DNA from 3 places in the Solibacillus sp. FSL W7-1472 genome. Region 1 is predicted to be linked to each of the others. Evidence: riboswitches for the same ligand, from Rfam matches in the RefSeq annotation. Region 1 holds a riboswitch; each other region holds the start of a gene.

Evidence for each region. Region 1 has a riboswitch for lysine ahead of MKY07_RS09515 (transporter substrate-binding domain-containing protein). Riboswitches for the same ligand answer to the same signal wherever they lie in the genome.
Region 2: linked by a shared signal. The riboswitch ahead of MKY07_RS01400 (amino acid permease) and the one ahead of MKY07_RS09515 (transporter substrate-binding domain-containing protein) in region 1 are both predicted to bind lysine.
Region 3: linked by a shared signal. The riboswitch ahead of MKY07_RS13530 (aspartate kinase) and the one ahead of MKY07_RS09515 (transporter substrate-binding domain-containing protein) in region 1 are both predicted to bind lysine.

Annotation. Positions count from the first base shown of each region.
Region 1 covers NZ_CP150208.1:1,927,213-1,937,908, forward strand. Annotated here, with positions in the region: gene MKY07_RS09475 (hypothetical protein) at 1-1,415, opposite strand, end outside; gene MKY07_RS09480 (cold-shock protein) at 1,606-1,806, opposite strand; gene MKY07_RS09485 (DUF1033 family protein) at 2,020-2,310, opposite strand; gene MKY07_RS09490 (5-bromo-4-chloroindolyl phosphate hydrolysis family protein) at 2,607-3,254, shown strand; gene MKY07_RS09495 (toxic anion resistance protein) at 3,258-4,370, shown strand; gene MKY07_RS09500 (DUF6501 family protein) at 4,420-4,617, opposite strand; gene MKY07_RS09505 (amino acid ABC transporter ATP-binding protein) at 4,957-5,691, opposite strand; gene MKY07_RS09510 (amino acid ABC transporter permease) at 5,693-6,439, opposite strand; gene MKY07_RS09515 (transporter substrate-binding domain-containing protein) at 6,564-7,400, opposite strand; lysine riboswitch at 7,515-7,702, opposite strand; gene odhB (2-oxoglutarate dehydrogenase complex dihydrolipoyllysine-residue succinyltransferase) at 7,848-9,104, opposite strand; gene MKY07_RS09525 (2-oxoglutarate dehydrogenase E1 component) at 9,198-10,696, opposite strand, start outside.
Region 2 covers NZ_CP150208.1:270,640-281,335, forward strand. Annotated here, with positions in the region: gene MKY07_RS01355 (sensor histidine kinase) at 1-143, shown strand, start outside; gene MKY07_RS01360 (response regulator) at 149-838, shown strand; gene MKY07_RS01365 (tripartite tricarboxylate transporter substrate-binding protein) at 1,015-2,034, shown strand; gene MKY07_RS01370 (tripartite tricarboxylate transporter TctB family protein) at 2,094-2,558, shown strand; gene MKY07_RS01375 (tripartite tricarboxylate transporter permease) at 2,578-4,104, shown strand; gene MKY07_RS01380 (zinc-binding dehydrogenase) at 4,194-5,171, shown strand; gene MKY07_RS01385 (nitric oxide synthase oxygenase) at 5,292-6,383, shown strand; gene MKY07_RS01390 (restriction endonuclease) at 6,476-7,030, opposite strand; gene MKY07_RS01395 (MFS transporter) at 7,092-8,291, opposite strand; lysine riboswitch at 8,447-8,627, shown strand; gene MKY07_RS01400 (amino acid permease) at 8,720-10,177, shown strand; gene MKY07_RS01405 (RNA 2'-phosphotransferase) at 10,434-10,696, shown strand, end outside.
Region 3 covers NZ_CP150208.1:2,712,932-2,723,627, reverse strand. Annotated here, with positions in the region: gene MKY07_RS13575 (endonuclease MutS2) at 1-38, shown strand, start outside; gene MKY07_RS13570 (DUF350 domain-containing protein) at 109-522, shown strand; gene MKY07_RS13565 (long-chain-fatty-acid--CoA ligase) at 929-2,620, shown strand; gene MKY07_RS13560 (TetR/AcrR family transcriptional regulator) at 2,725-3,306, shown strand; gene MKY07_RS13555 (enoyl-CoA hydratase) at 3,321-4,094, shown strand; gene MKY07_RS13550 (electron transfer flavoprotein subunit beta/FixA family protein) at 4,158-4,931, shown strand; gene MKY07_RS13545 (electron transfer flavoprotein subunit alpha/FixB family protein) at 4,988-5,965, shown strand; gene trxA (thioredoxin) at 6,329-6,643, shown strand; gene uvrC (excinuclease ABC subunit UvrC) at 6,778-8,568, shown strand; lysine riboswitch at 8,601-8,779, shown strand; gene MKY07_RS13530 (aspartate kinase) at 8,871-10,103, shown strand; gene MKY07_RS13525 (YslB family protein) at 10,200-10,616, opposite strand.

The sequences.
Region 1 (10,696 bases):
TCAGGCTGTGGCTCAAGTGGCTCCACAATTTCCTCATCATCCATCGACCACATTTTCTCAAATTTATCTTCCCATGTAAAATCTGCAGCCATTCTGTAGCGCGCTTCGATCCAGCCTTTATTGTACCGGCCATTATGATCAAGACCTAAATTTTGCTCTCTCATTAGCTGCAACAAGAGTTTATATTCCTCCATCACTAATAAGTAATCATCTAAATACGTAGATAATGGAATATCAAATGACTTCAATAAATCATCCATATACTTTTTAAAATAAGGATTTTCCATTTGCTCAATTAGCGACTTTTCAAGCTTTATTCGCGCATTTGAACGTGCTGCTTCATCTATTTCGGTTTCGAAATCCTGCTTCAAATAATTAAATAAACCATACATCGCACCTACTTCTTCATTGGCAATTCGGTAAGCATAGGATTTATTAGGAATGTTTTCTGCACGGTAATAATATTCATGCTCAACCAGCTTTAAAGTAATGTCTTGATGCTTCCGCAATTTGCTAACGTCGTATGAAGGGATTTTGCTGAACTGATAATTTACCACTTCACCAAGATCCATGTCTATACTCCGCTCCACTACTCTAAATAATTCCAGTAACTCATCCGCAACCGGCGCATTTTCATTTCCCGATGCCGCTTCTTGCTGTAACGCATTTTCATACTGTTTGAAATTATACCGCGCCAACTCCTGTAGATTATTCCTTTCTCCAACTTCGTAAATTATATGGCTCTGTTCATCTGTAATCCCCATCGTATTAAACTCTTTTGAAGCAAGAATAATTTCCCCATCCTGATTTTTAGCAAACTTAAATAAATTCCGCTCAACTGTAAAAGGCAAATCGATATCCTTACTGGAAGGCTCGATATGAATGAATTCACTTTCTGCTAAATATTCCTGGTAATCAAAGGTTATACCCATCTTTTCTTTATAAATCTTCTCCTGATCTTCAGTTGGATAGCTAAGTTGGTTCAGTTCCATATCAACACTTAAAGAAGCATATTCGTTATTAACGAGTAAATATTCCTCTATATATTCCTGTTTACTAATTTGAAGATCTTGGAACATCTTTTCAAAATAGCTCTTTAATATTGGATCCTGCAAATCATATGTAAGCTGCTTATCTAAAGTTTCCCGCTGGAATTGACGCTTTTCATGACTTAGCGTAATATTTTGCTGCTGCATATAATCGATGAGCGCATATTTAGATATCGCATGTCTTAATGCAGAAGACACTACATCTTCATTCGAACGCATTCGATTATTCCGGTAAAAAAGTTCATACTGTTCAATATTTAAATATGTATCGCTGATCGGTATAAAATTTTCATCACTATCTGCCAGTTGGTTCATTTTTTTGTTAGTTTGTTTACTTTGTTTTTCCCAGTAAAACAGTCCGAACAAACCTGCCGTTACTAAAACAATAATAACAGCCGATTTTATTGTTCTGTTTTTACTCGTGTTTTCATTATGTACTTGTCGTATTGGTAACTCAACCTTTCAAATTATTTTCTAAATTATATCACGATTTGGAAAAATTATGTAAAAACAAAAAAGCTGCGTACTTTTATACGCAGCTTCGGAATTTGTACTATTATAGTTTGATTACATTCGATGCTTGTGGTCCACGGTTGCCATCAACAACTTCGAACTCAACTTTTTGTCCTTCTTCCAATGTTTTGAAACCTTCACCTTGAATTGCAGAGAAGTGCACGAATACATCGTCTTCCCCTTCTAATTCAATGAAGCCAAAACCTTTTTCTGAGTTAAACCATTTTACTGTACCTTGTTTCATAATAAATACCTCCAAAAATAAAAGTTAACAATTAAAAAACCAAATAAAAAAACACATATTACAAGAGTACCGATCAACTAACTCGATTACTGTTTGTAATATGTGAAGCCATTGTATTCGGTCATCTTTCAATTGTTAAATATAGTATATATATCATAATAATGACTGTCAATTACCATTTGGCAAATTAAGCAAATTTTCAATTTAATGTAGTTATCGTGTAATCGCTTCTGGCGTTAGTACAATAATGCCATGATATATTTGGGCATCATCATCACAGGCTTCACAAAATTCACATTCATCCTCTGACCAAAATGCATAAAATCGTTCATTTTTATGTGCTTCAAACTCATATTTGTTACGAAACTGAGCAAGCAAATGATTCAATGCCATTTGGAATTGCTGCTCTGTATCAAATTGTTTCGTTGATACAATATACTCTTCCCAACCGTCAAATTGCCACCAAGGCTCATAATCTGCCTTCATATAAATAATTTTATACATATACATTATCCTTTCTTTCTCTATATTTTATACACAATTGCCCGCATTGTCTAATAATGCTCATTATAATTAGGGGAAGATTGGAAATGATAATATTTGTTCCGCTTTTTAAATCTTTTTACTTTTTAATAGAGCCAAAACTTGTTACGATTAATAAAAAGCCGCCATAATAAGTTCAGGTAATATATGTGGCTTAAAATAATAATTCCGCTAATATTTCTGCGATATTGTAAGAAACAGTGAAACTTTTTTACGTTTCATACGTATCAATAGTATCGAGTAAAGGAGGTATGACAATGCTTGGTCCTATAAATTTTCTAACACGCCATCTAATTAATGTATTGGTTTTTTCGACAGCTGCCACACTAACGTTTGTTAATTTTACCGGCATAACAACGATGCTGGCATTACCTCTTGGAGCAGCAGCATATTTCATCAGTAATAAAATAACATACGCTATTCAGAAAACAACACAAAGTAAAAAAATTGGGCTTTCTAAATCGGAATACAATTTAATCGAAGCACAATTAAAACAGGCCCGTTCACATATTCAGGCATTAAATCAGCAATATGTCAGAGTGCGTTCGGTACGTGCTTTTAAGCAAATAAATGAAATGTCCAAACTAGCAAAACGTATTATCAATATTGTGCAAACAAACCCTCAAAAGTTTTATGCAGTGGAAGATTTCTTCTATGCACATCTACCTTCAGCCGTACAGTTGTCTGATAAATACACGTTACTGACAAAGGAACAAGTACCTGGTACGGATGTACATTTAGCATTGGAAGATACACGCAGAACGCTGAAAGATCTCCAAATTACAATGGAATCGGATTTAAAAAGTGCTTTATCTTCGGATATCGAAAACTTAAAAATTGAACTCGACTTTGCTAAATTGTCGAATGAAAAGCGTAAAGATCGATTAAAAATCGGCGGTGAGTAACAAATGAATATGACAAATAATCCATTTGATGCCTTTACAGCAAGTGAAAATGTTGACTTGCAAGTAAGTAAAGAACAATTTGCGGTGAACGTTGCAAACAATGCAGCCTCACCGCTTTTCGCATCATTATCTAATGATATGAAACAACGGGCACTGCAATTAGCCCAAAATTTAGAGCCGAAAAATTACGAAACGGTTCTTTCATTTGGTTTACCAGCACAAGAAGCATTGAAAAAATTTACAACACAGATGCTGCAGTATATTCAGCGCAAAGATGTCCGGAAAGTCGGTGAAGTATTATCCGATTTAATGCAGCATTTAGAAATGATTGACCCGGATGCATTAATCGAACAGGAAAAAGGGTTCTTTGCAAAACTCTTCAGCCGACCGACTCAGTCTATTCAAGAGATTATGACCCATTACAACAAATTGAGTAAACGCATCGACCGCTTGAGCATCCAATTGGAATATAACCAAAATGCGTTATTAAACGATTACCAGTTTTTAAATAAACTATATGCAATAAATGAAGACTATTTCCAGGAAATTAATGTTTATATCGCAACATTGGAAATAAAAAAACAGCATATGCGGGATGTTGTCCTACCTTCAATGCAAAAAGAAATTGTAGAAGGACAAAATCCTTTTAAACAGCATGAATTGAAAGACATTGAAATGCAAATCGAGTGGATTGACCGCCGTATGTATGATCTGGAACTATCGCGGGAAGTGGCAATTCAATATGCACCGCAAATTCGAATGATTCAGCAGACGAATCAAATGTTAATCGAAAAAATTCAAAGTTCGATTATGACGACTATCCCTTTATGGCAGTCCCAAATTGCGATGTTATTAAATATGAACAATCAGCGTCGTGCAATACGGGCTCAGGAACGGCTAATGGATGCTTCAGAACAATTGATGCGTAAAAACGGTAAAATGCTGGAAGTGTCCAAAAAAGCCTCGAATCGCCCTGCATTATCCCATAGTGATATTGACCGGTTTAAACAGACCCAGATGCAATTATTGCACGATATTGAAGATACATTACGTGTTCATGTAGAGACAGACGAAAAGCGCCATGAAATCGAGCATACAATATTAGAACAGAAATAAAAAGGGAGTGTGAAAAGCCATTATGACTTTTCTCACTCCCTTTTTATTTTTAAGCGAAGTAGTCTTTGTAAAATCCGCCAACTTCACCCGTGTTGTCGATTACAAAAATGAATTCTTCTGTTTCGTTTTTCACTTCATATTCTTTACCTACTGTTAATACGTTTGATACTAAATATTTTGATGCGTCTGTATGTACACACTTTACTGTGCGAATTGTCGGTGCATCTTTCCATTTTAAATGTAGCATGTTGTTCCCTCACTTTTAACTAATATCGATACTCTCCTATTTTATATGATTTTCCTGCCAGTGGAAAGCGCGTTGTAGTAAAAATCAACTTTTCTTGTTTGTTATATAAATACATAGGCACCGAACACATTAAAAATTGATTTAATTTATCGCTGTTTCCGGTATTTGATAGAACTACTATTCCATGTTAAACTTTCAAACAGAGGTGGAATTTATGGCTTTTGGTAGTATTCCAATGTGGTTTTTCGCAATTGTAATTGCTTTTGCAATTGTATTTATTTTAATAAGCGAATGGAACTCACGAAAATAAGCTCGCATTTGACTGCGAGCTTTTTACTACTACCGTAATGTTCGTTTCAAAAACTCTTTTGTCCGGTCATGTTTCGGATTTACAAGCAACTGTTCCGGAGGGCCTTCCTCTACGATAACCCCTTTATCCATGAAGACAATGCGGTCCGATACTTCCTTGGCAAACTCCATTTCATGTGTAACGATCAGCATAGTGTTTCCTTGGTCTGCCAGGTGGCGCATTACCTTTAATACTTCCCCTACCATTTCAGGGTCAAGCGCTGATGTCGGTTCATCAAACAGCATTACATCGGGATCCATCGCTAATGCACGGGCGATTGCGACACGTTGTTTCTGTCCACCGGATAAATGTTTCGGTTTCGCATTTTTATAGGCACTCATACCGACAAGCTCCAAATATTTCATCGCATTTTTTTCTGCTTCCTCTTTTGAACGCTTCAACACTTTCATTTGGCCAACAATACAGTTATTTAGTACATCCAAATTATTGAATAAATTGAACTGCTGAAATACCATCCCTAAATGTGTACGGTACTTTTCAATTTGATGACCGTCATTTAAAATATTTTCTCCGTTATAGATAATTTCTCCTGCTGTTGGTGTTTCGAGTAGATTAATGCAGCGTAACAGTGTTGATTTCCCAGAACCAGAAGAACCAATCAAAGTTACGACTTCCCCTTTGTTTACCTGGAAATTCACATCTTTCAATACTTCATGATCGCCGAATTTTTTATTTAAATGGTTAATATCTATTACAACTGTCATTTTATTCACCATCCTTTTCTAGCTTGTTGCCGGTAATAAGCTCAACTTTATATGAAGAAGGTCCGTCCATCTTCTTCTCGAATAATAGTAAGAAACGAGTTACAGTAAATGTCATAATAAAGTACAAAATCGTTGCGATAAAGAACGCTTCGATATATTTATAGTTACTGCCTGCAATCGAGTTTGCCGTAAAGAATAGTTCCACAACCGAAATAACACTTAATACTGAAGAATCTTTAATGTTCATTACGAACTGATTCCCTGTTGCAGGTAAAATATTTCGTGCGACTTGCGGCAGGACAATATGAATCATCGTTTGCAGGTGATTCATGCCAATCGCCTGTGCTGCCTCAAATTGCCCTTTATCAATCGAAACAATACCGCCACGTACATATTCAGCCATATATGCTCCCGTATTTAAACTAATAACAACAGAAGCTGCTAAAAAGCGGTCAATATCAATGCCTAAGTATACGAGGCCATAAAACACCACCATCGCTTGAACCATCATTGGCGTTCCCCTGAAAATTTCCACATATGATGTTAATATGAAATTAAGTACTTTTAAAACTATTGATTTTACATTCTTTTTACGTTGTGGAATCGTATGCATAATCCCGATAAAAAATCCAATCAGAGTTCCGCAAATTGTCCCGATAATTGCCAATAGAAGTGCAGTCCAAGCACCACGTACAAATAAATCCCAGTTGTTCGTAAACAAGTTCCATGATGATTCTAAAAATGCCATCGCCTTGTCCTCCATTTCTTTCTTTGTTTCTACTATTTATGTATGAAACCATAATTTTAATAGAAAAAGGTTGTCTTCCGTTTGCCGGCAAGACAACCTCATCAAAACTGTTAATGCGACACGATTATTGTGCTGCTGGTTGATTTGCAATTGCGTCTTCCATTAGTTGTTGACGCTCTTCTTCCGAAATTTCAGCTAAAACTTTGTTAATTTGTTCACGTAAATCTGATCCCTTTTTCAAACCTACTGCTACAGCTGTTGACGCTTCGTCTGCTTCGAAGTTTGGCTCAGGTACGATGTATTTAATATTATTCAGTGCCATTTCAGCAGAGATACCTTCTGGACGTTCTGAAACATATCCATCAATCGCACCTGACTGTAATTGCACTCGCATTGCACCAAAATCAGTTGCCGCTACTTGTTTTTGAACACCTTCGATTTGATCGATTACATCATAATGTGTTGTCGATTGCTGACCTGTAATTTTTGCACCTGCAAAGTCAGGTAACGAAGTTGCATTTGCATATGGACCGTCTTCTTTTACAACAATGACATAGTCACTTGTGTAATAGTTCTCTGTGAAATCAATTACTTCCTTACGTTCAGGCATTGGTGACATACCTGCAATTACCAGATCAATGGCACCTGATTGTAATGATGGAATTAAGCCATCCCAGTCTGTTTTAACAATTTGTAATTCCATGTCCAGACCTTCTGCAATTTTTTTCGCAATTTCCACATCATAGCCTGCTGCAAATTCCTTTGAACTTGCAATTTGAACTCCGCCATTAGTATCATCTTTTTGTGACCAGTTAAAAGGGGCATACGCTGCTTCCATACCAATTTTAATAACTTTCTTGTCTGAATCAGAACCGCTTGTAGTACCTTCATCGCTTGAACCACACGCTGCTAACAATAGCATTGTCATGGCAGTCAATAAAATTAATAGTCTTTTTTTCATAGAAAATCTCTCCTTTTTTGTTAAATTTCGGGGTTCACGTATACAAAAAACGACCTAAAAGAAGAACTTTAGGTCGTTTAAATTATAATTAGCCCGAATCCTCTACAGTTCCCATTTTGAGATAGCACAACTCAACCATCAGGGATATAGATGATTGAGACAGTTCTGCAATTGTTCACTGCAGACCCAGCATTGTAAAATTGAGCATTTACAACACTTCGGCGATATTTCCTTCTCTTATATTTCACAGCCAGCTCATGGCTCCATATAAAACTGTTAAGTATCGCGCCTCTACCTCACGAGAATGTGAGGTTTTGATATGAAATTGATATGTTTATATTACATTATTGCGACATTTCCGTCAACAATCATTTTTCTGAAAGTTATCTGTAAAAAAAAGCTAATGCGCAATATATAACATATTGCGCATTAGCATATAAGATACTATTAAGAATTTAATAATAAATCTTCTGGGTTTTCGATCATTTCTTTAACTGTTTTTAAGAAGCCAACAGAATCTTTACCATCGATGATACGGTGGTCATAAGATAATGCTACATACATCATTGGACGAATTTGAACTTCACCATTAACAGCTACTGGACGGTTTACGATTGAGTGCATACCTAAAATACCAGCTTGAGTACCGTTCATGATCGGTGTAGACATTAATGAACCGAATACACCACCGTTAGTGATTGTGAATGATCCGCCAGCCATGTCGTTTAAGCCTAATTTTTTGTCGCGTGCTTTACCAGCTAATTCCGCAATGTTTTTCTCGATTTCAGCAAAGTTTTTCGCATTTGCATCACGAACTACTGGTACTACTAAACCTTCTTCTGTTGATACAGCAATACCGATATCGAAGAAGTTGTTTAAGTGAATTTCATCACCGTTAATTTGTGCATTTACATATGGATATTTCTTTAATGCTGCTACTACAGCTTTTGTGAAGAATGACATGAAGCCTAATTTAATATCGTTAGCTTTCACGAACTCATCTTGTTTACGCTTACGTAATGCCATAATGTTCGTCATATCAATTTCGTTGAAAGTAGTTAACATTGCAGTTGATTGTTTAACTTCTAATAAACGTTTTGCAATTGTTTGACGACGACGGCTCATTTTTTCTACTGTTACACGGTCTGTATCAGCTGCTGGTGTAAAGATCATTGGACCATTGCCTGCTGCTGCTGGTGCTGGAGCTGCTGCTGGAGCCACAGGAGCTGTACCATGTGCTGCAACGTCTTGAACACGTACACGACCTTGTGGATCAACTGGTGAAATTGCTGCTAAGTCGATACCTTTTTCACGAGCTAATTTACGTGCTGCTGGTGAAGCGATTACACGTTCACCTGAAGTTTCTTCAACTGCAACTGGTGCTGCTGCTGCTGCTTTAGGAGCTTCTTCTTTTGCTGGAGCTGCTGCTGGAGCTTCTTCTTTTGCAGCTGGTGCTGGTGCTGCGCCTTCGCCTGCTTCAACTACTGCGATTACTTGTCCAACTAATACAGTATCGCCTTCTTCAGCTAAAATTTGTTTTAAAACGCCTGCTTCTTCAGAGATAATTTCAGCATTAACTTTATCAGTTTCTAACTCAACGATGAATTCGCCTTTTTCTACGCGATCTCCAACTTTTTTCACCCATTGGGCAATTGTTCCTTCAGTAATTGATTCTGCTAATTCAGGGACTTTAATTTCAGCCACGTTCATATCCTCCTTTAATTACGCTACACATTCATTGTATAGCAAGCCACTTCTATTTTAAATAGAAGCAGCTCTTTTTAAACAAATCATTTATTACTTTTCAAGTGCTTCGTTCACTAATTTAGCTTGTGCTGCTTTATGTGAATCGCCATCGCCTTCAGAAGTAGAGCTCATTGCAGGACGTCCTACATAGCGTACTTTTTTGCCTTCAGCGATATCATATAATGTTTCAAGAACATATGTCCATGAACCTTGGTTTTTTGGTTCTTCTTGTACCCAAACGATTTCTTTAACATTCGGGAAGCGAGCAATAATATCTTTCACTTGTTGTGCAGGGAATGGGTAAATTTGTTCCACACGAATAATGTGTAAGTGATCAAGCCCTTCGCCATCTTTCACACGTTCTGCTAAATCGATCATTACTTTACCTGTACCAAGTACTACTTTTTCAACCGCTTCTGTGTTTTTGCCTAAACCTTCTTGCTCGATTACTTCCTGGAAGCGACCATTTGCAAGTTGTTCAGCAGTAGCTGCAGCAAGTGGATGACGTAAAAGTGATTTTGGAGAAACCACTACTAATGGACGTACACCTTCTGTACCTAATAAAGCAGCTTGACGGCGTAATAAGTGGTAGTAGTTGCCTGCATTTGAACAGTTTGCTACGAACCAGTTATTTTCTGCAGATAATTGCAGGAATCGTTCCATACGGCTTGATGAGTGCTCTGGACCTTGACCTTCATAACCATGTGGTAAAAGAAGTACGAATCCAGATTTTTGACCCCATTTAGCGCGGGCACTTGAGATGAAGTTATCAAACATTACTTGCGCCATGTTTGCAAAGTCACCGAATTGTGCTTCCCATACAGTTAGTACATTTTGGTTTTCTAAATTGTACCCATATTCAAAACCTACTACTCCTGCTTCTGTAAGTGGTGAGTTGTAAACTGTGAATGAAGCCTTTGCACCTTCAATATGATGTAATGGTGTAAATTCAGCACCGTTATTTTTATCATGTAATACTAAGTGACGTTGAGAGAACGTACCACGCTGTGCATCCTGACCAGTGAAACGAACCGGTGTGCCATCTTGCGTAATTGTTGCATATGCTAATGTTTCAGCATGACCCCAGTCAATTTTACCTTCAGTAAACGCATCACGACGTTTTGCTAAAATTTTCCCTAACTTGTTTTGCGGCTCAAAACCATCTGCAAAGACAAGTAAATCTTCATTTACTTTAGCTAAACGCTCAGCATCTACTTTAGTATCGATTTCAGGGAATTCGATTTTTAGTTCTTCCGGCATATTAGGCGTTACATGCTCGTCTTTTTCTGCCATTTCTTTAACATGATCATACGCAGCTTGCATTTCCGCATAAATAGCCGTATCTATAGCTTTTACTTCATCAGCAGATAAAATGCCGGCTTCTGCTAGTTCAGCACCATACAATGCACGAATCGGTTCATGTTTTGATACTAATTTATATGTTTCAGGGTTTGTTACTGTCGGATCATCCGTTTCATTATGACCGTAACGGCGGTAACCGATTAAATCGATAACGATATCCTTTTTAAATTTGGCACGGTATTCCGCTA
Region 2 (10,696 bases), 1.7 Mb from region 1:
AGTCAACAAAAGACAAAGAGCATCGGGGTTATGGCTTGTTTATCGTCGATGAAAACCTGAGAAAATTAAATGGATCAATTGCAATTGAGAGTGGAGAATTGGGTGGGGCACTATTCATTTTTTCAATTCCAAAAGAGGGGTGAGTCGTATGGGGAATACAATTGAAGTACTAATCGTTGAAGATGATATGCGGATTGCTCAAATACATGAAAAGTTTCTTGAGCAAATTGATGGTTTTAAAACGATAGGAATGTCCCATACAATTGAAGAAGCAAAAATTTGGCTGGATACAATAAAGCCGGAATTGATTTTGCTGGATATTTACTTTGCCGATAACTTGGGGACAGAACTAATCGATTATATTAAGCAAAAGGATATGGATACCGATATTATTTTAATTACGGCAGCAGCGGAGGTTGAAATTGTAAAAAAGGCATATGCGAGCGGTGTGATTGATTTTTTATTAAAGCCTTTAACACTACAGCGTTTTAAAGAATGCCTTCTCAAATATAAAGAGAAAAAAACAATACTTAGCTCAACCGACCGCTTACAGGCTGAGGATATAAAAAAACTGTGGAATAACCTTACATATGCGGGTGAACTGGAAAAGGGAAGCAACCCTAAAGGCATTGATTCTGTTACAAAAGAAAAAGTGGTGACCTATATTCAAAATTGCGATGAAGGAATTACTGCTGAAAAACTTGGCAAAGAAATAGGGATCAGCAGAACTACAGCGAGGCGTTATTTGGAGCATCTAATGGATGAAAAAGTAATTTTTGTTGAGCATATTTATGGCTACGTCGGCAGACCAGAGCGCCGGTACTTTATAAAAAAATAACAAACAAGAGTATGTCGAATAGGGACATGCTCTTTTTTATGTCGTGAACAATATGAACAATATAGACACTATGAAAATAAAAGACAATAGTTTCGTTATATATAAAAAAGACACAATATCCTTTTTAATTAAGATAACGCTTACATAACGCGTGAGACAGAAGGGGGACTATTTTTATGACAATGAAAAAGAAGCTGTTAACTTTATTTTCAGCAGCGGCGTTAACACTGACATTGGCAGCGTGTACTGATAGTGAGGGGACATCATCAGGCGATAAAGACTATCCGACAAGTAACTTAACAATCGTAGCACCATCCGGGGCTGGCGGGGGATGGGATTTAACATCTCGTTCGATTGCAAAAGTTATGAATGAAACAAAATTAATCGAAAAACCGATAACAGTAGAAAACAAACCAGGTGGCGGTGGTGCCGTATTCATGGCAACTTACGCGACAAAAGAAGCTAAAAACGACCATATGTTAATGGTAAAATCACCACCGATTTTAATTAATAACTTAAAAGCTGAAGGGAATAGCCCTTACGGATATAAAGATACAACACCTTTAGCACAGCTAACGAAGGATTTTGGTGCAATTGTTGTTCGTGCTGACTCTCCTTACGAATCGTTAACTGATTTATTGGATGCTATTAAGGCAGATCCAACAGCGCTTACAATGGCTGGCGGTTCCGCTCCAGGTTCAATGGATCACTTAGTTACAATTTTACCTGCATATGAGTACGGCATTGATCCAAAAGCCGTAAAATATGTTTCTTATGACGGCGGCGGGGAAGCGATGGCAGCATTATTAGGGAATAATGCCGATGCGATCGGAACAGATATTTCAACTGTAACACCTTATGTGAAGAGCGGTGACGTTCGAGTATTGGCAGTTACATCACCGGAAAAGTTAGCACTTGAAGGTTTAGAAGAAATCCCGACATTGTATGACTTAGGGATTGAGGCAGAGTTCACAATTTGGCGCGGTATTTTCGGACCTAAAGATATGTCTGATACTGCAAAGGATTATTGGATTGAAAAACTAACAGAGTTAAACGATAAAGAGGAATGGAAAACAGAATTAGAGCGTAACGGCTGGGCTCAAGACTTCCGTGTAGGTGATGATTTCGTGAAATTCCTTGAAGAACAAGAAGGAACGATTACTGAAATTTTAACAGCTTTAGGTATGCAAAAATAATGAAACCTTGATGTGGGCAAATTTATTGCCCATATCTTCTTTATAGGAGGTGTACAACGTTGAATTTAAAATTTGACCGTGTTGCTAGTGTTGTGTTTTTAGTGCTAGGAATATTAATTATCGTCGAATCCCAAAAAATATCTACAAGTGCGTACGGCTCTCAAATAGGCCCGAGTACATTTCCGTTTGGATTAGGAATAGCTCTAATTATATTAAGTATTTTGCTATTTTTTGAAACGATTCGTCATCAGGCAATGTATAAAATTGCTGAAGATAAGGAAGGGGAGAGCTTCTCTAATTATAAGCGATTCCTGATTATTTTTGTTTCAGCGGTTGCTTATGCATTTTTGCTTGAAAAACTAGGTTATTTAGTTACGACCTTTGCATTTTTATTAATCTCATTTCAAACACTTGAACGAGGAAAGTGGGTTAGCTCAATTATAGTGGCAGCCGCATTTTCAGCAATTATTTACTTCGGCTTCGTCAACGTATTAGGCGGATCATTGCCTAAATTCCCACTCTAAATAGAAAGGAGGAGCTAATTTGTCAACGATACAGTACTTATTAGATGGGTTTGCTATTGCTTTTCAATGGCATAATATATTATTCGCATTATTAGGTGTAGTTATTGGAACAGCTGTAGGCGTACTACCAGGAATTGGCCCAATGAGTGGGGTTGCATTATTAATTCCTGTTACGGCTACATTAACGTCAGGTTTACCAATAGAAATGGCTGCAACTAGTTCAATCATATTACTGGCGGGAGTATACTACGGTGCAATGTATGGTGGATCTACAACATCTATTTTATTAAATACACCAGGCGAATCTTCTTCAGTTGTTACGACGCTGGACGGATATCAAATGGCACGGCAAGGAAGAGCTGGAGCCGCCTTATCTATTGCGGCAATCGGTTCTTTTGTCGCAGGTATTATTGCGTTAATCGGATTGGTTTTATTAGCCCGACCATTATCTAAAGTAGCAATAAATTTTGGTCCGGCAGAATATTTTTCGCTAATGCTGTTAGGATTGGCAGCGGTAAGTGGTTTAGCGGGTAAATCGATTACGAAGGCATTAATTATGACGGTTCTCGGCCTATTATTAGGAACGATTGGAATAGATGCTGTTTCAGGAATTGCCCGATTTACATATGACCAACCGGTTTTATTTAGTGGAATTGAATTTTTAACAGTTGCAGTAGGTTTATTTGCATTAGGTGAAGTATTTAAAACGATTTTTGAGAAGGATGGCAACGATGAACCTATCGCGAAAATTAATCGCATTTTACCTACAAAACAGGATTTAAAAGATAGTGCGGCACCAATTACACGTGGCTCATTCCTTGGTTTCTTTTTAGGGGTGCTACCAGGTGCAGGAGCGACGCTTGCTTCATTCTTTGCTTATATTACAGAAAAGAAAATCAGCAAAAATCCGGAATCGTTTGGTAAAGGAAACATTGCCGGCGTTGCTTCTCCGGAGTCTGCAAATAATGCGGCGTCGGGTGGAGCGATGATTCCTCTTTTAACATTAGGAATCCCGGGATCAGGAACGACAGCTATTTTAATGGGTGCGTTCATTATGTACAATATTCAGCCAGGCCCATTACTATTTGAGGAACATCCGGATGTAGCATGGGGATTAATCGCGAGTATGTTCCTTGGAAACTTAATGCTGCTTGTATTAAACATGCCGCTAGTTCGAGTTTTCGCTAAAATCATCCAAACACCGAAAAGATTTTTACTGCCTATTATTATTGCCATTTCATTCTTTGGTGTATATGCAGTTCAGTATACGACATTTGATTTATTCCTATTATTAGGATGCGGTATTGCAGGTTATTTCTTTGCGAAAAATGATTTCCCTGTGGCCCCATTAGTTTTAGCGCTTGTGTTAGGACCAATGATTGAGAACAACATGCGTCGCGCATTAACAATTTCCAATGGAGAATACAGTATTTTCGTAGCAAAACCACTTTCATTAGTCTTTTTAATTATTGCAGTTTTATGGATACTGATTCCGATTCTTATGAAATTACGTGGGAAAAATGTAATTATTAATGAAGAAGGATGAGTTAAGCTACTAAGTGTTGTTTAACGAAGAGTTGCCGTCCGAATCCGGGCGGCTATTTTATTTGAAATAAATAAAGGGGAGTGCGTGAAATGAAAAGTGTACGTCAATACAAAGCAGGAACGGCAGATGTTTTAATTTTAGAGGATGTAGAAATACCTGCCATTCAACAGGGAGAAGTATTAATACAGGGGCTATATACGAGTGTAAATTATGCAGATATTAAAACGCGCATGGGAAGTAAAGGTCAGAGTACATTTCCGATTACATTAGGCTTAGATATTGTAGGGCAAGTCATCGAAAGTAAAAGTTCTGTATTTCAAAAAGGAGATTATGTTTTCGCATTCCCTAATGGGGGCTCTTATCAGCAAGTAGTAGCCGCGAAGGAATCATTAACCTTTAAAATTCCCGAAACAATCGATCCATTACAAGCCGCAGCACTTCCAACCGTGACAATATTATCTGAGATATTACTTAAACAAATTGGAGATGTACAAAAGGAAGATACAATTGTCGTACATAGCGCTGCTGGTGGTGTGGGGACAATGCTTGTGAAGTTGGCAAAACATTATGGTGTGTCAAAAATCATTGGAACTGTCGGTGATTTAAGTAAGAAAGATTATGTTCTGAGTATAGGTGCTGATGATGTGTTTACTTACGACAGCTTTGTAGATGGCGTTAAGCAACATACTAATGGTAAAGGGGCACAAGTGATTTTTGATTCGGTCGCTGGTGATGTTACAAAGGCAAGTCTTGAATGCTTAGCTAATTTTGGCACATTAGTGCAGTTTGGAAACAGTAGTGGAAAAGCTGGTGTAATATCAACAAGCGATGTGCACAATAGCTGCCGAAACATAAAAGGTTTCAGCTTAGGTACAACTCGTAAGGAGGCTCCTGCTCGCCTTGCTCCTGTTGTTGAGCGGATTATTCCATTGTTCGAAGGTGGACAATTAAGCGTTCCAATTGCGCGAGTCTATGATTTAGAGGAAGTTCAGGAGGCGCATCGCCTAATCGAAAGTAGAAAGCATCAAGGTAAGATTTTAATTCGCCTTATAAAAGATGGAAATTAAAAGATACAAACATTATGAACAATTTTAGTCATATATGAAAAATACATGTTTTAACCGGTTGTTGTATTGTTGAGATTCCCTATCGAAGGCGCGAAAATGGGATTAGAAGGGGATGAAACAATGGCAACAACGACTACAGTATTGCATGAACGAATAGAATTCCTAACTTTATATAAAAAAGAAACAAAGCAGTCAGAAGAGTGGCTGAAAGAACGGAAGAAAGAGGCGCATCTTCCTGATTTCACCTTAACGACAGATGAGCTTACGCACGGTGCACGGGTTGCATGGCGCAACAGCAATAAATGCATCGGACGCCTGTTTTGGAATAGCTTAAATGTGTTTGATCAGCGCCATTTATTAAATGAGGTCGAAATTTATGAAGCACTTCTACACCATATCGATTTTGCGACAAACAACGGAAAAATCAGACCGGCCATTACACTGTTTGACCCGAAATGTGTACGGGTGTTGAACCACCAGCTCATTCGCTATGCAGGCTATGAGACAGATGATGGGATTGTTGGAGATTCGGACTCGATGGAGTTTACGAAAATATGTGAAAATCTTGGTTGGCAAGGTGCACGTTCAAACTATGATGTTTTACCGCTTGTCATTCAAGTAGATAACCGGGAGCCAATGTTTTTTGAAATTCCTGAAAAGCATGTGCTGGAAGTGGCGATTACTCATCCGGATTATGATTTTTCAAAGTTAAATATGAAATGGTATGCAGTACCGATTATTTCGAGTATGCGTTTTAATATTGCGGGCGTTGATTTTCAGGCAGCGCCGTTTAACGGGTGGTATATGGGGACGGAAATCGGGGCGCGCAATTTGGCGGATACGTACCGCTATAATTTCCTGCCGAAAGTGGCGGAAGCAATGGGATTGGATACTGCAATGAATGCGTCGCTTTGGAAGGACCGGGCACTCGTAGAACTGAATGTTGCGGTGCTGCATTCGTTTAAAAAAGCGGGTGTAAGTATTGTTGATCATCATACCGCTGCCCAGCAGTTTCAGCTGTTTCAAAAGCAGGAACATGCAAGCGGCCGGGAAGTAACAGGGAACTGGGTATGGCTTGTCCCGCCATTATCTCCTGCAACGACCGACCTGTATCATGAACCGATTGCCAACACGATTAAAAAACCAAACTATTTTTATCCCGCATTAACGGGTAGTAAGCCCGATTGGTCAACTAACAATCAGTGGGGATGAAGAAACCCCCCACTGATTGAAGTTTCACTTTATCAGCAATAGTCCAACTAAAAATAGGTGTGCAGGAAGCCATAGCCCCTGCACACCTATTTTTACCTTTTATTTAACATAATTTGAATCAATTCATCTCGATCCATTAAATAAACGTCATTGATGTCGGCAAGTTTTTCGGCCTGGCGTGTAAAATGACTGTTTGTGACAACCCATGCCTCTGTTGCTTCATACATTTTTACCGCCCCGATAATTTCCTGTACCGCTTTTACACCGACAGTACCGGAATAGCGTTTTGCCTGGACTGCAATAATATCTTTTCCGTCCTTTAAAATAAGGTCGGCACCGTAGTCACCGCTCGTAGCGGTATAGCTCACTTTAAATCCGCGGCGCTTAAATAATTCGCCTAAAAATCTTTCAAAATCTTCACCGGTCATTTTATCGACTTCGCGAATGCCGGACTTCCGCAATTTCCTCGTCTTCAGCGATTTCAGCCAAATTTTAAACGCGATATATAGAACGAAATAAGCGACAATTCCCATACAGATGCCTTCAGATGTTTTCGTTACATAAAAACCAGCTGTACCAGCCGATGCGATGAAAAATAGCGGGATTACTGGCAGGCGTTTTTTATTCCGTCTTCTCTTTTTACGCAATAGTTCTGTACTCCTTTTATTTACTACGGTTATTATATCATAAAAGGGTACATACGTTTGGTTATATTGTACGATTGTCTGAGCTCATAAAGGAAGCCAAAAACAATAGAACAGAAATGAGAATGAACAGCACAACCGGGATTGTCCAGCTGTCCGTCAAATCATGTGCAAAGCCGAACAAAACTGGCCCGATTGCGGCAACAAAATAACCGATTGATTGTGCGAAGCCGGAAAGTTCAGCTGCATCATAGGCTGTCTTTGTGCGCAATGAAAACAGCATCAGTACTAAACCAAACGAAGCCCCTCCTGCAAAGCCTAATAAAATCATCCATACGACAGCAAGACTTGTCCATTCCATTAAGACACCAGTAAAACCGACTAAGTAACAAATCGTAAAGAAAATGACGATCGGACGTTGAGAAGCGATTTTCCCTGCAAGAATCGGAATAATAAATGTCATCGGAATTTGTGCAAACTGCATAACGGATACCATCCACCCGGCCGCTGTAGCATCAAGGCCCTGGCTAATGAAGATTTCCGGCAACCATGCAGACGAGCAGTAAAATATGAACGACTGGAATCCCATTGCTCCAGCGACTGCCCAGGCAAGCGGTGACCTCCACATTTGCGTTTTCTTAGTCTGCGATGTCGGCATATTTAATGCAATTTTTTCCTGGCGCAAAATCGGCAGCCAGATTAGTAATGTAAGAATCCCTAAAATAATTGTAATACCTGCTGCGATTTGCCATCCTGCGTTTGCCGCTATAGGATAACTGAAGCCTGCAGCAATTCCGGAAGAAATGTTCATTGAAACGGAATAGATCCCTGTTAATAATCCGATATGTAATGGGAATTTCCATTTGAAATAGCTAGGGATAAGAACATTCCCGAATGCAATTGCGACCCCGATTAATATTGTTCCTATAACGAGTAAAGACGTTGCCCCTAGCGAACGCAGTAAAATCCCTGCACAAAGTAAAATGACGGAATAAAATAATGTCCATTCAATCCCAAACTTACGGGCAATGCGTGGTGCAAATGGTGATACAACCGCAAAGGCAATTAAAGGAATAGTCGTTAAAAAGCCTGCAAGAAAGTTCGATATCCCAAGTCCTTCACGTATAAATGAAATAATCGGGCCGATCAATGTAATCGGTGTACGTAATGTGGTCGCAAATAAAAATACGGCTACCATAAAATAGATGAGCGGTCGGTTGAATAGTATTTTTTTGCTATTTTGATTTACTTGTTGTGTGTCCATTTTAGATTCTCCTTTTGTATGTTGATATATGTTAGAGTAGTGTGAATACTCATAAAAAACAGAATAAAGGTGAAGCCATTGCTATCAAAAAAATGTTATGTTAGACTTTTAATCATTGATTCAATTAAATTAAATAAAACATTACCTCATGTAAATTATGAGGTAGAGGTCGCAATCATTAAGACTAGTATAGCTGAGATTAGGAAGAATCGGTGAAGCTTTATGAAAGGAATGGTTGCCGAAGTGTTATTTTTCTTCTTGAAAATAATGCTGGGGCTGTTTCCGATAAGGAACAGAACTGTCACATGTGTGAGCATGTGTTGAGCTATCTTTCAAGTTTGATGAGGTGTAACTATAACCATCACAAAAACTTGTGGTGGTTTTTCTTTTACACTTCACCAACAAAACAAAAAGGGAGTTTTATATTCATGAGTGAGATTAAAATAGATCAGCTCGGTAATAATAACGGGTTGAAAAAAAGTTTAAAAAGTCGCCATGTAACGATGATTTCGCTTGGCGGAACGATCGGTACAGGTTTATTCTTAGCATCAGGTGGTGCCATTGCACAGGCAGGTCCTGGTGGGGCATTGCTCGCATATGCACTGATCGGCGTGATGGTGTATTTCCTAATGACATCATTAGGGGAAATGGCTGCCTATATGCCAACATCCGGTTCGTTTAGTACGTATGCAACAAAATTTGTTGATCCGGCTTTAGGCTTTGCGCTTGGCTGGAACTATTGGTACAACTGGGCGATTACAATTGCAGCAGAAATTGCGGCCGTTTCGTTAATTATGAAATACTGGTTCCCGGACAGTTCTTCAATGTTATGGACCATTTTATTTATCGTAGTTGTTTTATCATTTAACTTAGCGTCTGTAAAAGCTTTCGGTGAAGCGGAATACTGGTTTGCGATGATTAAAGTTGCAACGGTAATTGTCTTCATCATTGTCAGCTTCTTAATGATTTTCGGAATTTTAGGCGGGAATGATCCGGTCGGCTTTACGAATTTCTTCAAAGATGATGCACCGTTTAATGGCGGTTTCCTTGCACTATTCGGTATTTTCCTTGCAGCCGGTTTCTCATTCCAAGGTACGGAAATGCTTGGGGTAACGGCAGGGGAAACAGATGATCCAGCCAAAAACATTCCAAAAGCAGTTCGTTCAGTATTCTGGCGTATTTTGCTGTTTTACATTTTCGCAATCGGTGCAATCGGATTACTGATCCCGTATACGGATTCACGTCTTTTATCTGAAGATATTGCGACAAGTCCATTTACATTAGTATTTGAAAACCTAGGTGTGGCGTTTGCGGCATCTGTTATGAATGCCATCATTTTAACGGCGATGTTATCTGCAGGGAACTCAGGATTATATGCAGCTAGTCGTATGCTTTATCAGTTAGCGGTAGATGGAAAAGCGCCGAAACTTTTCATGAAAGTAACATCGCGCGGTATTCCAATGTATGCACTTTTAGCTACATTAGCAGTTGGTTCGTTAGCATTCCTGGCATCGTTTTTCGGTGACGGTGTTGTCTACATTTGGCTGTTGAATGCTTCCGGTATGTCCGGTTTCATCGCTTGGCTCGGTATTGCCATCAGTCATTACCGCTTCCGCCGTGCATATGTCGCACAAGGACATTCATTGAGCGATTTACCGTATGTATCCAAATTCTTCCCATTTGGACCGCTATTCGCGTTTGCCTTATGTATGATTGTCGTGCTAGGTCAAAACTATATGGCATTTACGGGCGGAACAATTGACTGGTACGGTGTCGTCGTTTCATATATCGGCTTACCATTGTTTGCCGCTTTATGGTTTGGCTACAAATTTAAACATAAAACGAAAATCGTTCCTTTACAGGACTGCGATTTATCAAATAAATAATTAATTTCTGAAACGCAATGGTGAGCTTATAGGCTTTCATTGCGTTTTTTGTTGTATTGAGGATTATTTGTCTTCAAGTGAGGAATATATAGGGGAAAGTGAGGATTAAGTGAGAGTGATTGAGTATTATGCTAGACTGATTGAGGATAACCAGTATATAACTGAGGATTAAATTTCCCGAGTACGATTGCTGCAACAGTGGTATTATAAAAGAAATAAAACAATGAGTAACGCTGAAGAATAAGGAAGTGAAAACATGCCTATTTCAAAAGGTTTCTATAAAAAAGTCTATCCTTGGTTAACAGGGGAAGATGATAAAAAGGTGATGTATCGACCGTTTCTCACAAAAGGGAACCCGTACAAATCCCGTATTTTCCTAGTAAGCTCGCATGCGGTGCCGCTATTTAAAGTGGAAGACCGGAGTGAGCAGACTTTTGCAGAGTCATTAGTGAACAGAGATCTTTTCCAGGATCTATATTTAAGTGAAATTAAAGGGGCACCCCGTGAATTTAAAGGCTC
Region 3 (10,696 bases), 790 kb from region 1:
AAGGCGGATTCGGTGTTACAGTCGTAGAACTAAAATAGTTGTTGCTCCTTTTAAATGATGCGCTAATATTAAACATATAAAGAAACTAATTAAAGGGGGTAAAATGGATTGCTAGGATCAGACTTTTGGCACCATCCTCTCGTAGAAACAGCAGGCTATTTTAGTGTGGTAGTCCTTTGCCTATTTGTATCGATGATTTTATTTGAAGTCGTAACAAAGTATAAAAATTGGGATGAAATAAAAAGAGGAAATGTCGCGGTCGCTTTAGCTACTGGAGGAAAAATTTTAGGCGTCTGTAATATTTTCAGATATTCAATTAATCAGCATACATCTTTTATTGAAATGCTCGGTTGGGGTTTGTTTGGTTTTACCTTATTGATTTTTGCATATTTTTTATTTGAGTTTTTAACACCGAAATTTAATGTGGATGAGGAGATTGCTGCTGACAACCGTTCAGTTGGGTTTATCTCATTTACAATTTCCCTCGGTTTGTCATTTGTTATCGGAGCAAGTATTTCATAGGAGCATACACATGGAAACATTATCGAAAATCTTACTCGTCGTCTGTTTCATATTTCTGGCAGTCGGCATTTACTACATGATGACACTCTAAACATAAAAGCAAATGAACTAGCATTGAGTTAGTTCATTTGCTTTTTTTCATTAAATTTTATTTAGGAAGATTATCACCATATACAAAAAATATTCAAACTATTAAAACTTTTTTAAAAAAGTATATTTCCATACTAAACGAATAGTCCTATATGTTTTAAATTCAATATTACTATAAAACTCAAAATATTTAGCGAGAAAATATCTGCATTATCGAGAATAAAACGTGTGTATCTATGAAAATAGTTTGAAACCATTTCCAATTTTCATTATAATGATGTAAACAAGTAAAGCTTTAGTAAAGGGGAGGAGTTTTATGACAGAAAAGGTTTGGTTGGCAAGCTATCCGAAAGAAGTACCACATTCTATTGAGCTGCCGGAAATTCCTGTGCACCAGTTTTTAACACAAGCATTTGAGTCAATGCCTAATAAGGTTGCTATCCATTTTATGGGACGCGAGCTTACGTACAAAGAGCTTTATGAATCAGCGTTGAAGTTTGCGAACTACCTGCGTTCTCTAGGGGTGGAGAAGGGGGATCGTGTAGCAATCATGCTGCCGAACTGTCCGCAAGCGGTCATTGCCTATTATGGTACGATGTATGCCGGTGGGGTTGTCGTACAGACGAATCCGCTTTATACCGAGCGGGAGCTGCAATATCAGATGGCAGATTCCGGAGCAAAAGTGATTTTAGTAATGGATATTTTATACCCGAGGGCAATGAAAATTTTACATGAGACTAATATAGAAAATGTCATCGTTTCAGGAATTAAAGACTATTTGCCTTTCCCGAAAAACTTAGTGTATCCGTTCATCCAAAAGAAACAGTACGGCTTTAGTGTAAAAGTGGAACATAGCGGAACGAATCACCTGTTTACAGAAATTATGAAAATGGCCAAAATGGATAAAATCGAACAAGACTTTGATTTTGAAAATGATTTGGCACTATTGCAATACACTGGTGGTACAACAGGTTACCCGAAAGGTGTTATGCTAACACATAAAAACCTCATTGCAAATACGTTGATGTGTGATGCATGGATGTATAAATGTAAAAAAGGTGAAGAAACAATTTTAGGCATACTTCCATTCTTCCATGTATATGGTATGACAACGGTATTAATTTTATCGGTCATGCAGCAAGGCAAGATGGTATTATTACCAAAATTTGATGCTGAGCAAGCATTGAAGACAATTGATAAACAAAAACCAACGTTATTCCCCGGCGCCCCAACAATGTATATTGGTTTGTTGAATCACCCGGATTTAGCAAAATATGATTTGTCGTCAATTAAAGCATGTTTAAGCGGTTCCGCTGCATTACCTCTGGAAGTACAGGAAAAGTTTGAAGAATTGACAGGCGGTCGTTTAGTAGAAGGATACGGCTTAACAGAAACTTCTCCAGTTACACATGCCAATCCGATTTGGGATCATCGTATCAACGGTTCAATCGGTTTACCATGGCCGAATACAGAAGCGGTTATTTTACGTTCAGGTGAATCGGAAGTATTGCCTGTCGGTGAAATCGGCGAAATAGCGGTAAAAGGACCACAAGTTATGAAGGGTTACTGGAATCGTCCTGAAGAAACAGCAATGACATTTGCAGATGGCTGGTTTTTAACGGGTGATTTAGGTTATATGGACGAAAAGGGTTATTTCTATGTTGTTGATCGAAAAAAAGATATGATAATTGCAGGCGGATTTAATATTTACCCGCGTGAAGTAGAAGAAGTGCTGTATGAGCATGAAGCGGTTCAAGAGTGTATAGTAGCCGGTATACCGGATCCGTATCGTGGAGAAACTGTAAAGGCATACATTGTTCTTAAAGAGGGTAAATCTGTAACAGACAAAGAACTGAATGAGTATTGCCGTAAAAACTTAGCAGCTTATAAAGTGCCGCGTTTCTATGAATTCCGTCAAGAGCTGCCGAAAACAGCAGTAGGAAAAATTTTACGACGTACACTTATTGAAGAAGAGAAACAGAAAATGGCACAACAAGAAGCAAATTAATTAATTGTTTAGCAAACTATTGACAGAATGCAGAACAAATTATAATATGAAAACATGAATGAATGGTCATTCATGTTTTCATATTTTTTTTGGTGGTGATCTGCTTGAAACGAAACAAACCCAAATATATGCAAATAGTAGACGCAGCAGTCATTGCTATCGCTGAAAACGGCTATCATCAAGCCCAAGTTTCAAAAATAGCCAAACAAGCTGGGGTTGCTGATGGTACAATCTATTTATATTTCAAAAACAAAGAAGATATTTTAATTTCTGTATTCCAGGAAAAAATGGGTATTTTCGTAGAGAATTTACAGGCTATAATAAAAAGTGGGGAAACTGCTTCCGATAAGTTATGTAAAATGATTGAAAATCATTTCCGTGTTCTATCAAGTGATCGCTACTTGGCAACTGTAACTCAACTTGAGCTACGGCAATCGAATAAAGAAATTAGACTGAAAATTAATTCTATTCTAAAAGAATACTTAATTTTACTAGATCAAATTTTAATCGAAGGTATGCTAAATGGTGAATTCAACCAGACGATGGATGTTCGTATTGCGAGACAAATGGTGTTTGGCACAATTGACGAAATTACGACAACTTGGGTAATGAATGAAAATCGATATGATTTATTAGAGCAAGCTCCGAAAGTGAAGCAATTACTGCTAAACGCACTAAAAGCATAAAGGGGATGTAGAGGATGGAGTTTCTAAGTTGGAAAGTAGAAGAAGGGGTCGCAATTGCAACAATTTCAAGACCACCAGCAAATGCACTTTCACAAGGCTTGATCCATGATGTGAATGCACTTTTAGACGCTGTCGAAGAAGATGAAAATGTACGTGTCATCGTCTTGCATGGCGAAGGACGTTTCTTTTCTGCAGGTGCAGATATTAAAGAATTTACGAGCGTACAGTCAGGCGAAGCATTTACAGGATTGGCGAAAAATGGACAAGATGTTTTCGAACGTATTGAAACATTCAGTAAACCGGTTATTGCCGCAATCCACGGTGCAGCATTAGGAGGCGGCTTGGAACTTGCGATGGGATGCCATATGCGCTTTGTAACCGCATCGGCAAAATTAGGCTTACCTGAGCTATCATTAGGCTTAATACCAGGATTTGCAGGAACACAGCGATTACCACGATATGTTGGTGTAGCCAAAGCTGCGGAAATGATGTTTACAAGCGACCCGATTACAGGGGCTGAGGCTGTAGAATGGGGATTAGCAAACCGTGCTTTTCCCGACGAAGAGCTGTTGCCGGAAACATTGAAAATCGCTAGAAAAATTGCGAAGAAATCACCAATTGCTCTTAAAGCAGCAATCCAAATGCTGAATTACTCGAAACCATCATCTTATTACGATGGAGTAAATGCTGAAGCAAACAGTTTCGGTGAGGTATTTGTTTCTGAAGATGCTAAAGAAGGAATCCAAGCATTTATTGAAAAACGTGAGCCAGTATTTACTGGCAAATAAAAAAATGTATTCTTCCCTGTTTTTTCGGGATTAAAATTAAAAAGCTTTTAGGAGGTCTAGATTATGAATATTTTTGTATTAGTAAAACGTACTTTTGACACAGAAGAAAAAATCGTCGTATCCGGCGGTAAAATTCAAGAAGATGGTGCAGAATTCATCATCAACCCATACGATGAGTACGCAATTGAAGAAGCAATTCAAAAGCGCGACGCATTAGGCGGTAAAGTAACAGTTGTGACAATCGGTGGCGAAGATGCAGAAAAGCAGTTACGTACAGCTTTAGCAATGGGTGCCGATGAAGCGGTATTAATTAATACAGAAGATGATTTAGATGAGCTTGACCAATATTCTTCAGCTTATATTTTAGCGGAATATTTAAAAGACAAAGAAGCAGATTTAATTTTAGCAGGAAATGTAGCAATCGATGGTGGTTCAGGACAAGTTGGCCCGCGCTTAGCAGACCTGCTGGGCATTAACTACGTAACAACAATTACTTCATTGGAAATCGACGGTACGAGCGTTAAGATTGTTCGTGATATCGAAGGGGACGCTGAAGTATTAGAAACATCATTACCATTATTAGTAACAGCTCAACAAGGTTTAAACGAGCCACGTTACCCATCTTTACCAGGTATTATGAAAGCGAAGAAAAAACCGCTTGCAGAACTTGAATTGGATGATTTGGATATCGATGAAGACGATGTTGAAGTAAAAGTAGAAACAGTTGAAATTTACTTACCGCCACAAAAAGCGGCTGGTCGTGTATTAGAAGGCGATCTTTCTGCACAGGTAAAAGAATTAGTAAACTTACTTCATAACGAAGCAAAAGTAGTCTAATAGAAGTCAACTAGAGTACGAAAATTTTTACGAAGATGGTAATGGAGGGATATTCTATGTCAAAGAAAGTTTTAGTGTTAGGTGAAGTTCGCGAAGGGAGCTTACGTAACGTTTCATTCGAAGCAATTGCAGCAGGTTTACAAATCGCTGACGGCGGTGAAGTAGTAGGTTTATTAGTAGGGGATGCAGTAGCTGATTTTACGCAGGAATTAATCGCATATGGAGCGAGCCGCGTTATTACAGTTGAACATCCACACTTAAAAAACTATACATCTGACGGCTACAGCCAAGCAATTTTAGCAGTAGTAGAACAAGAAAATCCAGAAGCAATCGTTTTCGGTCATACTTCTTTAGGTAAAGACTTATCGCCAAAAATTGCTTCACGCCTACAATCTGGCTTAATTTCAGATGTTACGGAAATCCAAGGAGCTGGTGATGATACAGTATTCGTCCGCCCAATCTATTCTGGTAAAGCATTTGAAAAAGTAAAAATCAAAGATGGAATTATTTTTGCGACAATCCGTCCAAACAATATTCCGCCATTAGTAAAAGACGATTCTCGTACTGGTGAAGTATCATCAGTTTCAGTGGATATTACAAATTTACGTACAATCATCAAAGAAGTTGTGCGCAAATCAACTGAAGGTGTAGACCTTTCAGAAGCGAAAGTAGTAGTTGCAGGTGGTCGTGGTGTTAAATCCGGAGAAGGTTTTGAGCCATTAAAAGAGCTTGCTAATTTACTAGGCGGAGCAGTTGGCGCATCTCGTGGTGCATGTGACGCAGAATATTGCGATTACTCATTACAAATCGGCCAAACTGGAAAAGTTGTAACACCTGATCTTTACATCGCTGCAGGTATTTCTGGTGCGATTCAGCATTTAGCTGGTATGTCAAACTCTAAAGTAATCGTTGCGATCAACAAAGATCCAGAAGCAAATATCTTTAAAGTAGCGGACTACGGTATTGTTGGTGACTTATTCGAAGTAGTGCCAATGTTAATCGAAGAGTTTAAAGCGCTTAAAGTAAATGCATAATATTTGATTGAGGCTTCCTTCTTTTGAAGGGAGCTTTTTTTGAAGGAGTTAATGTATATGGTGCGGCAAATGGTGCTAACAACTGTATCAGAAATTCCAATATAATTTAAAAGTTCTTATGTGTAGTTAATAAAATACAAGTTTTTTAAATATAAGAACCCAAGTTTCAATAAAGAATTAACATGTTCAAACTAAGGGTATATGTCTTCAAATAACTAATAAAAAATGCTAATAAAAATTTATTAAGCATCAGAAAACAACAGTTAAAATCCGGTGCCTTTATATTCCCAAGCATTTTACTACTGTTTAATTGGGAAAACATGCTATACTACAACCATATGTTATTTAAGGAGGCTATTTAATATGGCAATTGTACACGCGACAGATCAAACATTTCCACAAGAAATTTCAAACGGCACAGTTTTAGTAGACTTTTGGGCTACTTGGTGCGGACCATGTAAAATGATCGCTCCAGTTCTTGAAGAATTAGATACAGAAATCGGTAACGATGTTAAAATCGTAAAAGTGGACGTAGATAACAACCAAGGTACTGCTGCTGATTACCAAATCATGTCAATCCCATCATTATTATTATTCGTAGATGGTGAATTAAAAGCAAAAACTGCTGGTTTCATGCCAAAAGAAGCGTTAATCGATTTCATTAACGACAACAAATAATTAAACCATTGGCCATTCAAACGCCAAGGCGCAATTGATATGTCAAAAAGCCGTATGCCGTATAAGGTGTACGGCTTTTTTCTAATACTCCAATCAGTTAAAATAAAGAAAGGACATATTAAACAGGTGAGAAGATGAATGCAATCATTAAAGCAAAACTAGAAATATTACCGAACGAATCAGGTTGCTATATTATGAAAGACCGTCAAGGCACAATTATATACGTCGGTAAGGCCAAAATATTGAAAAATCGAGTGCGTTCTTACTTTACGGGAAGCCATGACGGCAAAACAGCGAGACTAGTAAGTGAGATTGAAGACTTCGAGTATATTGTGACTTCAAGCGATTTGGAAGCCCTTATTCTGGAACTGAATCTAATTAAGCTGCATGACCCGAAATATAATGTGAAATTAACGGATGATAAAACGTATCCCTATATAAAAATTACGAACGAACGATACCCGCGTATTATTACGACAAGAAAAGTGAAGAAGGATAAAGCAAAATATTTCGGACCGTATCCGAATGCCTATGCAGCAAACGAAACGCGAAAATTACTGGACCGTTTGTATCCGCTTCGTAAATGTACACATCTGCCTAATCAAGTATGCTTGTACTATCATTTAGGGCAATGTTTGGCACCGTGTGTAAAGGATATTGAAAAACAAGTGTATGACGAAATGATCGATGAGATTTCAAAGTTTTTAAACGGAGGAGTCGAAGAAATAAAGCAAGATCTTCAGCAAAAAATGATCGATGCTGCCGAAAATCTTGAGTTTGAGCGTGCGAAGGAATTCCGTGATTTGATCGCCCATATCGATCAAATTATGGAAAAGCAAAAAATTGTAACAGATGATTTGAGCAACCGAGATGTATTTGGCTATGCAGTGGAAAAAGGCTGGATGTGTGTCCAGGTATTTTTTGTGCGTCAAGGCAAACTCATTGAGCGCGATGTATCGATTTTCCCGATTTATAATGAGCCGGAAGAGGAATTTTTAACATTTGTCGGCCGTTTTTACGAACAGCCGCATCATTTATTACCAAAAGAAATCTTTGTTCCGAAATCGATTGACGTAACGATTTTACAAAAGCTGTTGGATGTTAAAGTAGTGACACCGAAGCGCGGTTCAAAAAAAGAGCTTGTTGATCTAGCGATGAAAAATGCAGAAATCGCCATTCACGAGAAGTTCCAGTTAATTGAACGTCAAGAGGAACGGACAGTAGGGGCTTGTGAAGCACTTGCCGAAGCGATGCAAATTCCATTGCCGTTAAGAATTGAAGCATTTGATAATAGTCATATGCATGGAGCTGATCCGGTTTCAGCAATGGTTGTTTTTATAGACGGGAAGCCTGCGAAAAAGGAATACCGGAAATATAAAACAAGAGAAGCGGCTAAACATGATGACTATGGTGCGATGCAGGAAGTTATTCGACGCCGCTATACACGTGTATTGCGGGAAAATCTGCCATTGCCTGATCTCATTCTCATAGACGGAGGAAAAGGGCAAATGGAAGTTGCACGAGAAGTAATTGAAGACGAACTGGGGTTAGTCATTCCAATAGCGGGGCTGGCAAAAGACGAAAAGCACAATACGTCCCAGCTTTTATTTGGTACGCCGCCGGAAGTTGTTCCGTTAAAGCGTACGAGTGACGGTTTTTATTTATTGCAGCGCATTCAAGATGAGGTACACAGATTTGCGATCACATTTTTACGTCAGCAGCATCAGACAAATGCGATTACTTCGGTTCTTGATGGAATTGAAGGAGTAGGTCCGAAGCGAAAGCAGCAACTTATGAAACATTTTGGGTCCGTAAAAAAAATTCGCGAGGCAAGCGAGCTGCAACTGCAGGAGTCCGGTGTTCCGGCAAAATTGGCGGAAGTTATTTATCGCCATTTTCATGAAGCACCATTGAATAAAGAATAGTGTTATGCTAATATTTAAGACAATTCAATATTTACTAAGATAGAGGTGCAGTATTCAATAGTACATTGCTTGAGGAGGAACAATTCCATTGACAGCAATCGAAAGGGGGTCCTGCCGAAGTGAAGTGCGTATTGTTCGCGTAGTTTGCTGGTTTTGCATTTAAGAGATGTAAAACTGTCAGAGCTTTTTGTTCTGGAGGGCTATCCTGAAAAACTTATAACTATTTATTTGTATTGACGGCGGCTTTCCATGAACATGGAAAGCCGTTTTTTGTTTTCGGTTTTATTCAAGGAGGGGAAAAAATGGAGACAGTTGTAGTAAAGTTTGGTGGTCCGGCACTGACTACGCCGGAAAAAATAGTACAGGTAGCTAAAAAAGTGATAAAAGAGCAAGGACGTGGCATAAACTTAGTCGTTGTCGTTTCTTCAATGCCCGCTTTACGACGAGAATTCCGACAATATGCTGCCGAAATTACCGATGAGCCGTCGAAACGGGAAATGGATGCGCTTGTCGCATCTGCAACACAAATGACAAGTGCAATGCTGGCGATGGCAATTCAGGAGCATGGTGGTAAAGCGGTGTCGCTTGCTGGCTGGCAAACAGGCATTCAAACAAATCAAAAACATGGCAATGCACGGATTGATCATGTAGATAGTAAACGGATTGAGGAATATTTAGCATTAGGAGAAATCGTCGTAGTAGCTGGTTTTCAAGGAGTTACGGGGACAGAGAATATTTCAACATTCGGCAAAGGGGGTTCTGAAACTTCAGCGGTTGCATTGGCGGTTGCTCTTGAAGCAGAGCGTGTCGAGATTTTTTCATCGGTTGAAGGGATTTTCACGGCAGACCCAGAAATTGTTAAAGAATCCAGGAAACTTCCGGAAGTTTCTTATGATGAGATGTTGGAATTTGCAAATTTAGGAGCTAAAATTTTGCACCCACGTGCGGTTGAACTTGCCAAGAAATATAATATACCGCTCATTGTACGCTCTTTCGTACAAGACGTGGAAGGCACTTTTATTAAAGGGGATGTAGACATGGAGAAAAACTTACTTGTACGCGGGGTAGCCTACGAATCGGATATAATTCGTTTGACGATAGGCTATGATTCTTATGAAACCGCGTCATTGGCAGAAGTGTTTAGTGTTTTAGCAGAAAATGATATCAATGTGGATATTATTGTGCAAGCAGTCATTGATGGCGTGAAGCCGACCATTTCCTTTACAATTTCGAAAGATGAGTTTGCGGAAGCTTTACGGGTATTGGAAACTAGTAAACTGTCGCTTGGCTTTAGTTTTGCGGATTTTGAAGTAGGTTTAGCGAAAGTATCTATTATCGGTTCTGCCATGGCATCCAATCCGGGGGTGGCCGCACGCATGTTTGCACGGTTGGGTCGCGAACATATTCCTGTAAAAATGGTCAGTACTTCAGAAATTAAAGTGTCTGTCGTTATCCCACAGGATGAGATGGTTCGTGCTGCGAATGTGTTGCATGAGGAGTTCAATTTGGCGATGAAAGAAGTAACCGCTTCTTAAAGTAATAGCTGGAAATGAGCTGTAATGGCTTATTTCCAGCTTTTTTATTGAGTAAATTTGCTGCTTCAGCAATTATTGATTATGATAAGGTGAAGGCTAAATCTTCTCTTTTAAATCCCATTTTAACGTAAATTTTACGACATGTTTGTCATTATCTTTTTCTTCATAGCATTCCGTCAAATAGCCAAGCTGCTTTTGTTTTTGTTCTGCTAAAAAGCCAGCTTCAAGACGGAAGCAACGTTGTACAATATTGAGTGGCAGTTCTTCTGTCGTCAAAAGTATGTAATGAAGTTCATCCTTCGTTTCTTTTTCCAGAACTAACTGGCCCCATCCAGCTTCCATAAAAAATGAAGGCAGTTCATCCATAGAAAACAATGGGAACTTTCTTGCAATTTCTTTACCTGCCCAATATAAAACATCTTCTTCATGCTTACCTAAAATAGAAGGAAGAAGATGGTCACGAATGATTTCGTACCCAAAAGTTGGAATCGTTTTCATTTTGTACCCTTCCATATAAAAAACCTCTTTCATAAATTTTCTTATAATTTTCATTCTTTCATGAAAAAATGAGTTATAAGCAGAAAAAACAGTTC